4 regions of the Buttiauxella cochleicola genome follow, and region 1 is predicted to be linked to each of the others. Evidence: predicted binding sites of a transcription regulator. Region 1 holds the regulator's gene; each other region holds the start of a gene.
What was found. Region 1 encodes Fur, which represses iron uptake genes when iron is present. Its sites were predicted from a motif close to ATAATAATGAGAACNACTATCAA; they were not measured.
Positions count from the first base shown of each region.

Region 2: the regulator Fur is predicted to act here: its motif matches at 2,307-2,329, upstream of gpmA (2,3-diphosphoglycerate-dependent phosphoglycerate mutase).
Region 3: the regulator Fur is predicted to act here: its motif matches at 2,117-2,139, upstream of LVQ79_RS00165 (TonB-dependent siderophore receptor).
Region 4: the regulator Fur is predicted to act here: its motif matches at 1,845-1,867, upstream of LVQ79_RS14690 (TonB-dependent siderophore receptor).

Region 1 covers NZ_JAJSOU010000007.1:285,614-289,850, reverse strand. The annotation lists gene chiP (chitoporin ChiP) at 3-1,400, shown strand; gene chiQ (ChiQ/YbfN family lipoprotein) at 1,448-1,780, shown strand; gene fur (ferric iron uptake transcriptional regulator) at 1,870-2,322, opposite strand; gene fldA (flavodoxin FldA) at 2,605-3,135, opposite strand; gene ybfE (LexA regulated protein) at 3,287-3,568, opposite strand; gene ybfF (esterase) at 3,704-4,237, opposite strand, start outside.
Region 2 covers NZ_JAJSOU010000026.1:30,314-34,550, reverse strand. The annotation lists gene LVQ79_RS21840 (YbgS-like family protein) at 1-90, opposite strand, end outside; gene aroG (3-deoxy-7-phosphoheptulonate synthase AroG) at 416-1,468, shown strand; gene gpmA (2,3-diphosphoglycerate-dependent phosphoglycerate mutase) at 1,532-2,284, opposite strand; gene galM (galactose-1-epimerase) at 2,494-3,534, opposite strand; gene galK (galactokinase) at 3,528-4,237, opposite strand, start outside.
Region 3 covers NZ_JAJSOU010000001.1:35,262-39,498, forward strand. The annotation lists gene LVQ79_RS00165 (TonB-dependent siderophore receptor) at 1-2,023, opposite strand, end outside; gene LVQ79_RS00170 (alpha,alpha-trehalase) at 2,296-4,008, opposite strand; gene LVQ79_RS00175 (serine/threonine protein kinase) at 4,145-4,237, opposite strand, start outside.
Region 4 covers NZ_JAJSOU010000010.1:100,143-104,379, reverse strand. The annotation lists gene LVQ79_RS14690 (TonB-dependent siderophore receptor) at 1-1,773, opposite strand, end outside; gene LVQ79_RS14685 (siderophore-interacting protein) at 1,967-2,860, shown strand; gene LVQ79_RS14680 (TetR/AcrR family transcriptional regulator) at 2,890-3,522, opposite strand; gene bhsA (multiple stress resistance protein BhsA) at 3,771-4,028, shown strand; gene ldtC (L,D-transpeptidase LdtC) at 4,183-4,237, opposite strand, start outside.

The DNA.
Region 1 (4,237 bases):
ATATGCGTACGTTTAGTGGCAAACGTAGTGCACTGGCGCTTGCAATTGCAGGTGTCACGGCTCTTTCAGGACTGGTAGTCATCCCTCAGGCAAGCGCAGCAGGCTTTGTGGATGACTCAACTCTGACCGGTGGTGTTTATTACTGGCAGCGTGAGCGTGACCGTAAAGATGTTACGACTGATAAATATGAAACTAACCTTGCGCATTCCACCTGGAACGCCAATCTGGACTTCCAGTCTGGTTTCGCCGCTGACATGTTCGGTCTGGATATTGCGGCCTTTACTGCTATCGAAATGGCAGAAAATGGTGATAGCGGTCACCCTAACGAAATCGCATTCTCCTCTGTAAACAAAGCTTACGATGAAGATTTCTCCGGTGATAAAAGTGGCATTAGCCTTTATAAAGCCGCAGCTAAATTCAAATACGGCCCGGTTTGGGCGCGTGGCGGTTACATTCAGCCAACCGGCCAAACCTTGCTCGCACCACACTGGAGCTTCATGCCTGGTACTTACCAGGGCGCTGAAGCCGGTGCAAACTTTGATTACGGCGATTCTGGTGCGCTGAGCTTCTCCTACATGTGGACCAACGAGTATAAAGCTCCATGGCACCTGGAAATGGACAAGTTCTATCAGAATGACAAAAACACCAAAGTTGAATATTTACACTCTCTTGGTGCGAAGTATGACTTCAAAAATGATTTCATTCTCGAAGCGGCATTTGGGCAGGCTGAAGGCTACGTTGATCAGTACTTCACCAAAGCAAGCTACAAATTTGATATCGCGGGTAGCCCGTTAACAACCAGCTACCAGTTCTACGGTACGCGTGACAAAGTTTCTGATGGCAGCGTTAACGATCTGTACGATGGCACTGCATGGTTGCAGGCATTGACTCTTGGATACAGAGTTGGACAGGTTGATTTGCGTCTTGAAGGAACTATTGTGAAGGCCGATGGCCAGCAAGGTTACTTCCTGCAGCGTATGACCCCAACTTATGCATCTTCAAACGGTCGTCTTGATGTGTGGTGGGATAACCGCTCTGACTTCAACGCCAACGGTGAAAAAGCAGTATTTGCAGGCGCGATGTATGACCTGAGCAACTGGAACCTGGCCGGTTGGGCAGTGGGTGCTTCTTATGTGTACGCATGGGATGCTAAACCAAGCTCTAAACCAACCACTGACGGTTACTACGATGCGGATAATCGCCTGAAAGAATCTGCATACAGCCTTGATGCGTTGTACACCGTTCAGGATGGTCGCGCGAAAGGCACGCTGTTCAAACTGCACTTCACTCAGTACGACAACCATTCAGACATCCCAAGCTGGGGCGGTGGTTACGGCAACATCTTCCAGGATGAGCGTGATGTGAAATTCATCGTCATCGCACCGTTCACCATCTTCTGATTCGAATCCGGGCGTGAAAGCGCCCGGTTTTCTTAAGGATATCAAGCATGAAAAAAATCGTACTGACTATGGTGATGGCGTTAGGTTTGAGTGCGTGTGCGCAGCAGCAACCTAAAACGGCTCCGGAAGATACAAAACTAAAGCAAGCGTATAGTGCCTGTATTAACACCGCAGAAGGCAATCCGGATAAAATCCAGGCCTGCCAGAGTGTGTTAAATGTGTTAGGCCAGGAAAAAGAGCACCAGGAATTTGCGAAGAAAGAAACGGTGCGCACCCTGGATTACCAGAACTGCATCCAGGCAACTCGTACGGGTAATGACCAGGCGGTCAAAGCCAAGTGCGATAAAATCTGGCAAGAGATTCGTGCTAACAATAAGTAATCGCTGAATTCAGGCAATAAAAAAACCGGTGAGTTTGTTCACCGGTTTTTTTACATCTGGCATCTGAATCCGATGCCAAAATATGCAGATTACTTTTCGCTGATTTCGTGTGCGTTTTCGTCGGTACGGCAATCACCTTCAGCGCAGTGACCATAAAGGTACAGGCTGTGGTTAGTCAGACGAATACCATGACGAGATGCGATTTCACGCTGGCGGGCTTCAATTGAATCATCACTGAATTCAATAACTTTGCCACAATCCAGGCAAATCAGGTGGTCATGGTGATGCTGTTGTGTAAGTTCGAACACGGATTTGCCGCCTTCGAAGTTATGGCGAGTCACAATGCCTGCATCATCAAACTGGTTTAATACACGATAAACTGTGGCGAGACCAATCTCTTCGCCCATATCAATCAGACGTTTATATAAGTCTTCCGCACTGACGTGATGGTTCACCGGCCCCTGCAACACTTCAAGGATTTTTAATCGCGGAAGCGTGACTTTCAGGCCGGCCTTCTTTAATGCGGTATTGTTGTCAGTCATGCGGAAATTGTCCTGTTGCTTAACGATTCGCTCGGACTCAGGGTGAGCGTTAAGATGAATGCGTCTCATTATAGAACTGCCACTTCTAAATGGGAACCGCAAGTATTATGCATAATCAAGCTAAGAAATGGCGGTTGAGTCGCGATTTGATTGCCTTGTTAGCTATTTTGTCAGGAGTTCATTGTACAGGGACAAACTGAAAAGTTAAAAATTTGTAGCAATTATTTTAATCGGAAATAACTATCAATGTGGCGCAACCTAATAGTTGCGCCACATCTGGAATCAGGCGTTGATGATATCAGCCAGGTTCAGTTCTTCAGAAACTTGTTTGACCCACTTCTGAACACGTTCAGCAGTCAGTTCTGGTTGACGGTCTTCGTCAATCGCCAGACCAACAAAGTGGTCATCGTCTGCAAGACCTTTAGATGCTTCGAAATGGTAACCAGCAGTTGGCCAGTGACCGACGATTGCTGCACCACGCGGCTCAATGATGTCGCGGATAGTGCCTAATGCGTCACAGAAGTATTCTGCGTAGTCTTCCTGGTCACCGCAACCGAACAGCGCGACCAGTTTGCCATTGAAATCAACTTCTTCCAGAGTGGGGAAGAAATCGTCCCAATCACACTGGGCTTCGCCGTAATACCATGTTGGAATGCCGAGAAGCAGAATGTCGAAGCCTTCCAGGTCTTCTTTGCTGCTCTTAGCAATGTCATGCACCTCAGCAACATCTTTACCGAGCTGTTTTTGAATCATCTTCGCGATATTTTCGGTGTTACCAGTGTCGCTGCCGAAAAAAATGCCTACGATTGCCATGAGTAAAATAACCTCTTGATACTTAATGGTATGGTGGCTGCTATTTGGCCACAGATAGGGCAATCATAGCAGAACACTTCGTGGTGCGGAAACTGCTATCGCCCCGGTGTGCACAGACTGCAAAATTGCATACCAGGGCATAGCACTAAAACTAACTGAGATGTTGCTTCAGTTGTTCGAGAAGTATCTCTTCAATCAATTCACTACGACTGATATTGCGCGCTTCAGCCAACTGATTGAGAGCATCTACCGCATCGTTATTGAGCTTTAGCTCCACTCGCTTCAGGCCGCGTACTTTATCGCGCTTGAGCTGGTTGCGTTTGTTGATACGCAATTGCTCATCACGCGTTAGCGGATTGGTTTTTGGTCGCCCCGGGCGACGCTCGTCCGCGAACAGATCTAATGTAGTACGGTCCGTTTGTTCTTTTGCCATGATTAGACTACTGACAGGGAATTCAGGTGGCACGGAGCGGGGTGCTCTGGCGCAATTTAGCGCGCAATCATACATCAGCATGGCTTGCGCGCCAACGCGTTAGCCGCAACTTGCGGCCAGTCGGTTTGTTTTTAATCAGTTTGCTGCGGATTCGTCGATAAAACGATGGATTGCGCGCAAAACAGCATCAGGTTTTTCAGCATGAACCCAGTGACCGGCCCCGGCCACGACGTGCGCACGTGCCTGCGGGAACTGCGAAAGCAACTGGCTACGATGTGATTCATCAACATAAGGAGACGCCCCGCCGCGAATAAATAGCGCGGGTTCATTCCATGCAGGAATGTTTTCCCAGCCGACAATATTCTCATATTGGTCCCACAATACCGGCACGTTGAATTTCCATGCGCCATCGGCAAAGGATTTCAGCAAAAACTGGATGACACCTTCTTCATCAAGATGCTCGCGCATAACGGTCGCGGCCTGCTGGCGAGTTTTAACATCTGCCTCGGTAACTGCATTAATCGCAGCGAAAATTTCATCGTGGCGACGAACCTGATAATCCACTGGGGCAATGTCAATCAGCACTAGTTTATCAATACGTTCCGGGGCAATAGCAGTCAGTGCCATTGCCACTTTGCCACCCATTGAATGGCCAATAATAATGGCTTT
Region 2 (4,237 bases), on a different contig from region 1:
GTTATTGCTCCCGCTGGTTTCAGCGGCCATTGCCAGACTGCTTGCTACAGAAAGGGTTGCTGTCAGGAAAAGTGCAGTTAATTTATTCATTTAATGCTCCTGTTATGGTCGTTATTGCTGGATAACTTCTTCCAACAGTGCACTGGCTTTATTCTGTGCCTGGTGCTTTTATCGGCTAAATATGTCAGCCATGAAAGCCGCATCAGAATACAATTTTGCTAATTGAGTGTTTTTCAGTGTTAACAATTAAAAATTGTAGCGGGAAACCGGGTTTTTACCATTTTTTGACGCTTTTTAGGTCGTTTCCAGGAATATTCTGCCTGAAGTGTAAAAGCCCGTTTACACTTCAGGTCTGAAGCGATAGATTGAAAGGATTGCAACTAAGCTAAATCTCAAGGCCATTCCCGGAAATATCATGAATTATCAGAATGACGACTTACGTATTAAAGAAATCAACGAACTTTTACCGCCAGTAGCGCTGCTCGAAAAATTCCCCGCCACTGAAAAAGCCGCCGCAACCGTATCTGGCGCGCGCAAAGCGATTCATAAAATTCTGAAAGGAAATGATGATCGCCTGCTGGTTGTCATTGGCCCTTGCTCAATTCACGATATCAAAGCGGCGAAAGAGTATGGCGCGCGCTTATTGACACTGCGTGAAGAATTGCAAGGTGAGCTGGAAATCGTTATGCGTGTCTACTTCGAAAAACCACGCACAACGGTGGGCTGGAAAGGTCTGATCAACGATCCGCATATGGACAGCAGCTACCAGATCAACGATGGCTTGCGTATTGCCCGTAAGTTATTGCTGGATATCAACGACTCTGGTCTACCAGCGGCAGGTGAGTTCCTGGATATGATCACCCCGCAGTATCTGGCGGACTTGATGAGCTGGGGTGCCATTGGTGCACGTACTACAGAATCTCAGGTTCACCGTGAGCTGGCGTCTGGCCTTTCATGCCCGGTTGGCTTCAAAAATGGCACTGACGGCACCATGAAAGTTGCGATCGATGCGATCAATGCAGCTGGTGCGCCACACTGCTTCCTGTCTGTGACCAAATGGGGCCACTCTGCCATCGTTACTACCAGCGGAAATGGCGACTGCCACATCATCTTGCGCGGCGGTAAAGAGCCAAACTACAGCGCAGCGCATGTTGCTCAGGTGAAAACCGATCTGCAAAAAGCTGGCCTGCCTGCCCAAGTGATGATCGACTTCAGCCACGCGAACAGCAGCAAGCAGTTTAAGAAGCAGATGGAAGTGTGCACAGATGTTTGCCAGCAAATTTCTGGTGGTGATGCTGCGATTACTGGTGTGATGATTGAAAGTCATCTTGTAGAAGGCAACCAGAACCTGGAAGGTAGCGAGCCGCTGGTTTATGGCAAGAGCGTGACCGATGCATGTATCGGTTGGGAAGATACCGAAACCGTACTGCGCCAGCTGGCTGATGCAGTAAAAGCACGCCGCGGCTAAGTTTTAACGCGATAACAATAAAAAAGGCGTGGTTCTCACCACGCCTTTTTCACATCTAACGAATTACTTCGCTTTACCCTGGTTTGCTACTGCTGCGGCTTTTGCTGCAATTTCATCAGCATTGCCCAAATAGTAGCGCTTCAGCGGTTTGAAGTTCTCGTCGAACTCATACACCAACGGCACGCCAGTTGGGATATTCAGCTCAAGAATTTCGTCTTCGCTTAGGTTATCGAGGAATTTAACCAATGCACGCAGGGAGTTACCGTGAGCGGCAACAATCACACGCTCGCCGCTTTTCATGCGTGGCAGAATGGTTTCGTTCCAGTAAGGGATAACGCGATCGATAGTCAGCGCCAGGCTTTCAGTTACCGGCAGCTCTTTATCGCTCAGGCTTGCATAGCGTGGGTCATGGCCTGGGAAACGTTCGTCATCACGCGTCAGCTCTGGAGGCGTGATAGCAAAGCCACGGCGCCATTGCTTAACTTGCTCATCACCGTATTTCTCAGCAGTTTCAGCTTTGTTCAGACCCTGAAGTGCACCGTAGTGGCGCTCATTTAGCTTCCAGGATTTCTCAACTGGCAGCCATGCCTGGTCCAGTTCATCAAGGATATTCCACAGTGTATGGATGGCACGTTTCAGCACTGAGGTATAAGCAAAGTCGAAAGAGTAGCCTTCATCTTTCAGTAGTTTACCTGCAGCTTTCGCTTCAGTTTTACCTTTCTCAGACAGATCAACGTCATACCAACCGGTGAAGCGGTTTTCGTTGTTCCACTGGCTTTCACCGTGACGAACCAGAACCAGCTTAGTAACAGCCATAGTTTACTCCTTAATAAGCCTGCGATTAATGATAACGATTATCATTATATTGCCGCAAAGGGGCAAGCGGCAATGCTAAACGTTTAACATAGCGAAAAAGAGTGTGGAGTGTAAGGTGGATGTGAATGGTTGTTATATTTTTGTCGCTAAACGGTGGGAAATCCAGCGATCAGGATAAGATTCGCCCTCCATTGTGGAGGGCGAAAAATTTAAAGCGCAATAAACTCGTATTCTGTAATGCTTAAATACTCTTCATTTGGCTGTAACCAGCAATCGGGTTGTGGCCATTCAGGGTGATTTGGGCTGTCCGGCAGGAACTCGCTTTCGAGCGCCAGGCCCTGATAAGCACTATAGGTACCTTGCTCCCTTGCTGGTGTTCCTTCCAGGTAATTTCCGCTATAAAACTGCAGAGCAGGGGCGGTGGTATAGACCGTCATTTGCAGTTTATCATCGCTCGACCAGACATGTGCAGCGGGCAGGCTGGCATCACCTTGCGCCTGCAACAAGAAAGCGTGGTCGTAGCCTTTCACCAACACCTGGTCGTTGTCATGCAGGAAATCATCGGCGATAGTTTTTGCTGTGCGAAAATCAAAGCCTGTGTTCGTAACATCAGCAAGTCCAGCTTGCGGGATACCGTTGCTGTCGACGGGTAAATAGCTATCTGCCAGCAATTGAAGACGATGTTGACGAATATCGTTTTGCTTACCATCGAGATTGAAATAAGCGTGATTAGTCAGATTTACCGGGCATGGTTTACTGGTTTTGGCACGGAATTCGACGGTGATACAGTTATCTTCGGTAAGGGCATAACGCGCAGTTGCGCGCAACTCACCGGGGAATCCCTGGTCGCCGTCTTGAGAATCAAGTGTATATAGCACCTCATGCTCATTCTGGCGCACAATCCGCCAGCGGCGTTTGTCAAAACCATCAGGCCCACCATGCAACTGATGTGCGCCCTGATTTGCTGTCACTTTAACAGTGACGCCATCGCGCTCAAACTGGCTGTTAGCAATGCGGTTGGCATAACGCCCAACGGTTGCACCCAGATAAGCGGATTGATTCAGATAATCTTCCGGCGTTTCGCAGCCAAGCAGCGTTTCACGCACGGTTCCATCTTTCATCGGCACCCGACACGACAGCAGCGTAGCGCCCCAGTCCATGACCGTAACCACCAGCCCCGCGCTATTGCGCAGGGTGGAGATGCGGAAGGGTTGCCCGTCAGGTGCGAGCTGTGGCGTTTCTCTTAGCATTGGCCTGCGCCCTCCGAAGGTTTGCATACATAGAAGGTTTCTTTGATGCCGGTTTTGGCTTCGTACTGTTTTTTAACCGCTTGCTGAACCGCTGGAACCAACTCTTCCGGGATCAATGCAACGATACAGCCGCCAAAGCCGCCGCCGGTCATACGTACACCGCCTTTGTCGCCGATAGTCGCTTTGACGATTTCAACTAAAGTATCGATTTGTGGCACGGTGATTTCAAAATCATCGCGCATAGAAGCGTGAGATTCAGCCATCAGTACGCCCATACGTTTTAAATCACCTTTTGCCAACGCATCAGCGGCCTCTACGGTGCGGATGTTTTCAGTCAGGACGTGGCGTACGCGTTTCGCAACAATCGGGTCAAGCTCATGAGCCACTTCATTAAACTTGGAGAGCTCAACGTCGCGCAGTGCTTTCTGCGTGAAGAAACGCGCGCCGGTTTCGCATTGCTGACGGCGGGTGTTGTATTCGCTGCCTACCAGAGTACGTTTGAAGTTACTGTTGATAATGACGACAGCAACGCCTTTCGGCATCGAAACCGCTTTAGTGCCGAGCGTGCGGCAATCGATCAGCAATGCGTGATCTTTTTTGCCTAACGCTGAAATCAACTGATCCATGATGCCGCAGTTACAGCCGACGAATTGGTTTTCAGCTTCCTGGCCATTTAAGGCAATTTGCGAGCCATCAAGCGACA
Region 3 (4,237 bases), on a different contig from region 1:
TATCGGCACGCACCATCGCATCAAGCAGAGTGACAGAAGGTACACGCAGGGTATTTTCGTTATCCGCCCATTGCTTGCCAATGTAGCGTACGCCCGCGCCCAGACTGATACCTAAGTCGGCTTTGAACATTCCCCACAAGCTTGCCATTTGGTCAGGCGTCACATACGGCGTGTTACCGTCGTTACCGTCGATTGCATCCTTAAAGCGTACTTTGTTGTATGTGTATCCAGCGATGGTTGAGAAACGCTGATTCCACTGTGAACGCGCTTCCAGCTCAACGCCCTGCGAGCGAACTTTACCTGCTGGCTCAAAGTAGCTGCCCTGAACCACACGATTACCGACATCTTTTTGCGTCAGGTCGTACAGCGCAACGGTATACATATCTACTGTGCCAACCGGCTGATATTTCACACCCGCTTCGTACTGCTCGGCAGTGGTCGGCTTCAGCAATTTGCCTTCAGCATCAGGCAGAACCTGCGGTGTAATTGCCTGGCTGTAACTGACGTAAGGAGAAATCCCGTTGTTAAACGCATACAGCAGGGAGGCACGTCCGCTGAAATGATCATCGGTGCGGTTATCTGTCACATCACTGTCAATGGCTTCAGCCACGATATGGCTTTTGGTCACCATATGGTCGTAACGACCAGACAGCGTCATATGCCACTGATTCCACTTCATATCATCTTGTAAATAGACGCCTGTTTGTTCGTACTGACGCTTACCTGCTTTGGTCAACAGACCCTGGTTGATAGTGGAGTAAGTCGGGTCACGCGGATCGTAATAGTAGAAACCGCCAGGTCCACCGGACTCGCCAGTCCATGGGTTTAAGTTGGTGGTATAAGCAGAATCGTCAGACAGGTTATTGGTGTATTTATGGAATTCCCCACCAAGCACCACTTTGTGGTCCAGTTCGCCGGTAGCGAAATCTGCTTCCAGTTGGTTATCGATGGCGTAAGCGTCGAGTGATGAGGTTTCACCGCTGTAATAACGCGTCAATTCGTCGTGCGCGGCATCTGCCCAACCAATCTGGTATGCCTGCTTGAGGCCCACGTTTGAGTGGGTATAGCTGGCGTTGGAGCGGAATGCCCAAGTGTCATTAAAGTTATGAGCGAACTCGTAACTGTAAATCTGCTGGTGGCGTTTGAATTCGTCATTACCCGGTTCTACATCAGAGAAACCGGTGCTGAGTTTACGGCCAGTAGACGAATAGAGACTACCATCTGCCGGAACTGAACCGTGGAAGCCACCGGAGGGATCTTTTTCCAGGTATGCACGCATCACCAATGAGGTATTTTCGCTCGGTTGCCACAATACAGACGGGGAGATGGCATAGCGTTCTTCACGCGTTTTCTCATACTGGGTATCAGTATTTTTTGTCATACCGATGAGGCGCCAGGCCCATTGATCGTTAATCGCATTGGTATAGTCGAATGCAGTGCCGGTGGTATTGTTGTTACCGTACATGGCACGGACGTGGCCTTCCTCAATGAACTGTGGGCGCTTTGAGGTCTCCATCACCAGTCCGCCAGGAATGGTTTGCCCGTAAAGAGCTGAAGAAGGCCCTTTGATAACGTCAATACGCTCAAGGAACCATGGATCAACCTGCACCACGTTGTAGCTGCCGCCGTCACTCATCAGGCGTAGGCCGTCAAGGAAGATGTTATTCACATCACCGCCGTGGAAACCGCGCAGTGCGACGGTGTCATAACGCGTTGCACCACCAGCAAAACCAGTGAAAGCGCCCGGTGTGTAGTTGAGTGCGCTGTTTACAGATAATGCACCCCGATCATCAATTTGTTGACGAGTCACGACAGACACCGACTGACCAGTAGTGATTAACGGCTCATCAGTTTTGGTGGCACCACGGCTGACCGTCGCGCTGTAACCCTGAGTTGGGCTGGTGGAGGTTTCTGTCAGTGTGTCGGTCACAATAACGGTATCTTCCGCCATCGCGTAGGTTGGAGCAGCAAGAGCAAGCGCGCAGAGTAAAGCGGAGCGCTTTACGGTAAATGCCAGTTTCATTTAGTTATTTTCCCGAGAAGGTCTTTTTGTTATCACCTGAAGAGCCGATCTGTGTCGGAGAGGTTGGTATAAATTCAGGCGATCTTACAACGAATAGGAATGCGAATTATTATCGTTATTGTTATTGTAAGCAAGTGCAAATATTGGCAGGTGTAGAATTAAAACCCATGAAAATATTGGTGTTTTTACAGGAGGCAGACGGTAGTGGGAGAGTTTTTTACTCCTTCTCCTTGAGAGAAGGAGAAGGAGGGGATGAGGCCGTTGGAACGACGTTACTGGGTTGAGGCCGCCGTAGGTTTTATAGTTTCAGTCACAGGACCCGGTGTTGCTGAAGGCAATTTATCCGGTGTGGAATCGCAGGGCTTCTCTGTACCGCATAACAAATCGAGCATTTTCAGCGTCACACCGTTGGTCCAGCCAAAACCATCCTGGAGAGGATATTCTCCGCCACCACCGCCTGTGCCCGTGCTGGATACATCATACTTTTCAACCAGTTTCTGCTCGCGGTTGTAGGTATGCTGCACATTGGTGAGGAAGCGCCAGGTGACTTCCATGGCTAAATCTTTATGCCCATAGTTCTGCAGCCCTTCGGTGGCCACCCATTGCAGCGGAGCCCAGCCATTTGGTGCATCCCACTGCTGGCCCGTTTTCAGATTGGTTGTCGCAAGCCCACCGGCTTTAAGCAGTTGCGCACGGGTGATGGTTGCCATTTTGTCCGCATGCTCTTTCGAGGCAGCATGTACATAAAGCGGGAACAGTGCGGCGGCGGTCAACTGAGAACGAACAGCATTAGTTTTGAGATCGTAATCGGCATACCAGCCCTGTTTGCTATTCCACAAATGCGCTTCCATAGCTTTCTGGCGAGCATCTGCCAGTTGCTGGTATTGCGCTGCTGCACTGGTGTCTTTCGCCACAGTGCTGGCGTGCGCCAGCGTTTTTTCCATCTGGAATAACAGGGCGTTTAAATCCACCGGCACGATTGAGGTGGTGCGAATCGAACCAAGTTGTTCTGGGTTATCCATCCAACGAGAGCTGAAATCCCAGCCCGAGGCGGCAGCGGCGCGCAAATCACGATAGATTTCTGTTGCCGGGCGATTCGGGTTGTTTTTCGCTGTAGTCACATCATCCAGATAAGATTCAGTACGTGGCGTATCTCTGTCATCCCAATAGCGGTTCAGGACTGAACCATCTTTAAGTTTCACCACACGCAGGTTTTCAGAGCCCGGTTGCAGCGTATCGCTGCCCTGCATCCAGTAGGCGTACTCTTTTTTCAATTGCGGCAGGTAAGTGGTATAGGTTTCATCACCGTTGTGGCTGGCCAGCAGTTTGACCATAAAAGCAAAGAACGGTGGTTGCGAACGGCTCAGATAATAACTGCGGTTGCCATTGGGAATATGCCCCCAGGCATCAATTTCATGGGCAAAGTTATCCACCATATCCTGCACTTTGTCCCAGTGACCGCTTTCCGCAAGCCCGAGCATGGTGAAATAGCTGTCCCAATAATAGACTTCGCGAAAACGCCCGCCGGGTACGACATACGGCTTAGGTAACGGCAGCAACGAATCCCATTTATCAACGCTGTCTGTGGTGCGCGTTAGCACCGGCCACAGGCTATCGATATGTTCACGCAGTGTCTGTCCTTCAGGTGGAACATATTTTTCACCCTCGCGCGGCAAAGTGAAGTTCACATTCACAAAATGACGTAAATCGAAGCCAGATTGATTGCGCTGCATGCGGTAGTCCGCAAGGATCATTAACGGATCGTTATTAGGAACCGCATCTGCAAATGTCTTTTGGTCAGGGAATAATTTTGCAGTCTGGACATCGGTAAATAACGGGCCAAGGAGCACATCTGGTGGCTGGGGCTGCGGTTGTTGTTCGTCAGCCGCCGAAGCGGGCAAGGTAAAAGCGACGAACGCACAACCGATAGCTATTTGAATCGCAAGCAATAAACTACGAGGACGGCGCAAAGCAGGATTTATCATCTATTGTTCTCCTTTTCATGATCGCGTGAAGTTTTAGCGATCAACCCTATGAAAACCTTAGACGAATTTGCGGGCAGTACCAGGTGCCATGTCGCATATTAAAGGAAAGCAGATAATTTACCGCTGGCACTGGCGCTTACCCTTGCGGATTAATCAACCATGTTCCTGCTTTTTCCACAGACAACGTCATGTTTCGCGTCTGGTTATTATCACGCAGGGTAATCTGGTA
Region 4 (4,237 bases), on a different contig from region 1:
AATAAAGTAATCCACAGCACCTTCAACACCGTAAATACGACGCTTGTCATCTTCCACATTGATGGTCATATCTGCACGGTTGATGGAGATGGACTTGTCAGACAACGAGTAGTACGCCGCAATTTGGCTGCGCAGGTTATCGCCGGTATAACGCCAACCCAGCTCATAAGAATCGACCTTGATCCCCTGAAGTTTTGACTGCCCGACATTCACGCTATTTACCAGTTGATAATGGCCATTCACCAGTCGGTAAGTGCCATTACCGTAGTATTTGCCAGGGTCAGGAAGCTCCACACCTTGCGAGAAGTTAAACCACGCTTGCTGGCGGTCAGTAATATGCATTAACAGACCGGCATTGAATAACGCATTGTCATAATCCGTGCTGCCGCCAGGGATTGCGTCTGCAGACTGAGCGATGCCGTTTGCAATACCTTGTTGCTGAGTAAAGCCAACAAAGTCATCGACTTTGTTCTCAGTCCACTGATAGCGCACGCCGCCGCTCAGGGTAAACAGTTCGTTGATGTCATAACTGCTTTGCAGGAACGGAGCGAGGTTAGTGATGGTGTAACCCGGATAACGACCGGTGGTGTAAATGCTCTGGTTATTCAGGCCACCAGAAGCATTGGCTTTTGCGAGATCAAAGAACATCTGGTTCGAGGTAAAGCTCTCGTGATCGGCATCGACGCCATAGGTAATCTGCCAGCCATCCAGCGGTTGGCTGGTCAGAGCCAGTTTCGCACCGTACTGATCGGTATCCTGCTGGGAGGCCGAGAAACTGGTTACGGCTCCACGCGTTAGCGTCGGGAAAGGATAGAAGGTCAGAGACTCATCACGATAGTAAATCTGCCCAACCACTTCCTGGCCGAGGAAGTCGCTGTTGGAGTATTGCAGGCTAATCAGATGGCGTTCGGTACCAGGAATGCGGTCAGAATTAAGATTGTCACTGACAAACGCTTTGCCATTACCGGTCACTGCGGAAAAGTTTTCACCCAGATTCAGCCCGTAATCATCGTCTCCCTGGCTCTTATAATATTGTGTCACCACCTGCAGTTGCTGGGTTTCATCAATGTTTATCGTGCCGGTACCCATCACATCCAGGCGGTCGGAATACTGTAAACCGGTTTGCGTGTTATCAAGCAAGGTCTGGTCGCCGTTACCATCAAACCAGCCACCAAATTTCTGATAAGCCACAGATAAACGGCCAGAGGCATTATCGTTACCGCCAGAAATGGCGCTGGCGACACGTTCATCATGATCTTTACTGCTGTTAAAACCAGACTTAATCCCAGTTTCAAATTCGACCTGAGTGTCAGGCTGGCCCTTTTTCGTCACGATATTAATCAGACCGCCAGTACTACCACCGCCATACAGCGAAGTTGCACCAGAGATAACTTCGATGTGTTCGATGTTAAAAGGGTCGATAGAGTCGAGTTGGCGGCTATCGGTACGGGAAGAGTTCAGACGAACGCCATCCACTAAAACCACGATAGAACGGCCACGCATGTTCATACCGTAATTGGTACGGCTTTGGCTGCTGACATCCAGACCGGGAATTAACTGTGCAAGTGCGTCTTTCAGCTCCTTGCCTCCCTGAATCTGTTGCTCAAGCTCGGTACCTTCAATAACCCAGGTGGTCTGCGCCATTTCAGCTACCGTACGGTGCATACGGTTCGCAGAAACCAGAATATTTTCTTCGGAAGTTTGCTGCGCGAAAGCCGGGGCCATCATCGCCAGAAGCAACGGGTTAAGCACCCAGCGTGCGTTGTTATGCATCATCATCATTCCTTGGATGGGGAAATATTAACATTTGAAAATGTTTTGAAATAAGAACGAGCTGAATTCTGCCGATAACAGTTCTCATTATCAATCTCAATTGATAGTATTTCTCAAATTAATCTTATGAATAATCATATGATTTCTGTGGGTTATTTATTTGTTGATGGCAAGCCCAGGCAAAGGAGTTGAAATGGCAGAGGTACAAAGCTACAGATTGTTTAATGTGCAGCTATTGCATAAATCACACGTTTCACCTTCGCTGTTGAGTCTGGTATTCGGCGGTCCGGATGTGGCAAACATGAAATGTGATTCACCCGACCAGCGAATCAAAATGTTGTTCCCGTCTGAAGATGGCTCAATTCCGAGCTTGCCAGAACATGGGCAGTGGTATTCGTTACTGCAAGAATTACCCAAAGAAAAGCGGCCGATTGTGCGCACTTATACCTTGCGCCACGTTGACCGCGAGCGTCAGCAAGTGACGGTTGAATTCGTCAGTCACGGCACGGAAGGGCCTGCCTCCGCATGGGCGATTAGCTCCCAATCCGGTGACAAAATACAAATTGTCGCACCGAATGCCGATTACCCGGCAGACAGCGGCGGTTATGAATGGACGCCACCTGCGGGTTTGTGCCAGGGGTTAATTATTGCTGATGAAACTGCAATGCCTGCGGCGCGAGGCATACTTGAACTTCTGTCGAAACAGCAAAATCCGCCAGAAATTCAGGCGTTTTTTGAAGTCCCGGAGCAGGGGGATTGCATGGATTTAAGTGAATTTGGTTTTGCGAAAATTCATTGGTTGCCGCGAAAGGCTGTCAACGCAAGGCATGGGGAGTGCTTACTCAAGGCGGTGAGTGAATGTGCCAAACTCCCTACAGCTGCGGGGATTACAGAAACAGTTAATGAAGAAGCTGAAGGTGAACTGTTGTGGGATAAAGCCACAACGGCCAGTAACGCTTTTTACGGCTGGGTTGCGGCGGAATCATCGGTTGTGAAAATGCTGCGCCGTTACTTAATTGGAGAATGCGGTGTGAGCCATGACGCTATCAACTTTATGGCCTACTGGAGCAAAGGGCGAGAGCGTTAATACAAAAAGGGCGGCAAAGCCGCCCATGGTTAGATTTTCTTTAGTTCCGGCAACAATCGTAGTGTGGTTTTCACGATCTGCATCAGCTCTTCATAGCTGGCATTTTCGATTGCACTGATCGACATCCCCTGAATGATACAACAGAGATATTTCGCCAGATTGCGTACGCTTGTGGTTGCCGGAATTTCACCTTTTTGCTGTCGCTGCTCAAGGAAGTGAACCAGAGTTGCTTCCTGCATCGACTGACGCATTTTTATCATCGCGGAGATATCTTCCGAAGAGACGGCCAGCACCGCAGAGGTACATATCATAAAGCAGCCTGATGGTGTCTCTTTGTCAGTAAACATCTCTGCCAGCAAAGAGAGATAATCTTCCAGGGTCTGTTCCAGAGTACGATCTTCGCAATAAAGGCAAGTCTCACGCTGCTGCGTTACTCGTGCGATATAGCGATCTAATACTGCCTTGAACATACCTTCTTTGTTGGTGAACTCTGCATAAAGCGTTGGCGCTTTTGCACCTGTTGCTTCAACTAAATGTGCCATAGAGGTGGCTTCGTAGCCGTGTTTCCAGAACAAAGCCATGGCCTTGTCAAGTGCAGCTTCCCTATCAAACACCTTCGGTCGGCCACGGCTTTTTTTAATGCAACTAGTGTCAGTGGACATGGGAACCGTTTAACCTTTGTCTGTTTAGTGAACGATCATTATAAAAATAATATCATGTAGGAGCCAGAGGCTTTAGGTATAAAAATAAATTAATTCTATCTTTATGAAAAATAGTGTTTTTATAAAATAATTAACGATCATTATAAAAATTATTTGACCGTGATTCAGATCACGTTTAATATTTACTTATCGAACGTTAAGTAAATAGATTTAACGGTCTTCCAAATAATCTGCTCAAGGTAAATAACATGAAAAACGTAAAAACTCTGATCGTTGCTGCTGTTCTTAGCTCCCTGTCTTTTGCAAGTTTTGCGGCTGTTGAAGTTCAGGCGACGCCAACCGGTCAACAGAAAGTCGGCACAATCACCGCAACAGCTGGGACAAACCTGGGGTCGCTGGAAGATCAACTGGCTGAGAAAGCCGATCAAATGGGTGCCAGCTCATTCCGTATTACTTCAGTTACCGGCCCGAACACTTTGCACGGTACTGCGGTAATTTATAAATAAGCATTCCCTTCATACTTCAAGTTGCAGCGGTGTTGGTAGCGCTGACAAACCCTTGAGTAAGCTCATCGGGTAGCGCCACTTTATAACGCCAATTCAATAAAAAAGGCCCTGTTGAAAAACAGGGCCTTTGTTCTATTCCGAACGACCGTGATAATCAGATTTCGTTCGTCGCTACAGTATGCGCGTTGACTTCAATTGGCATGCCCGAG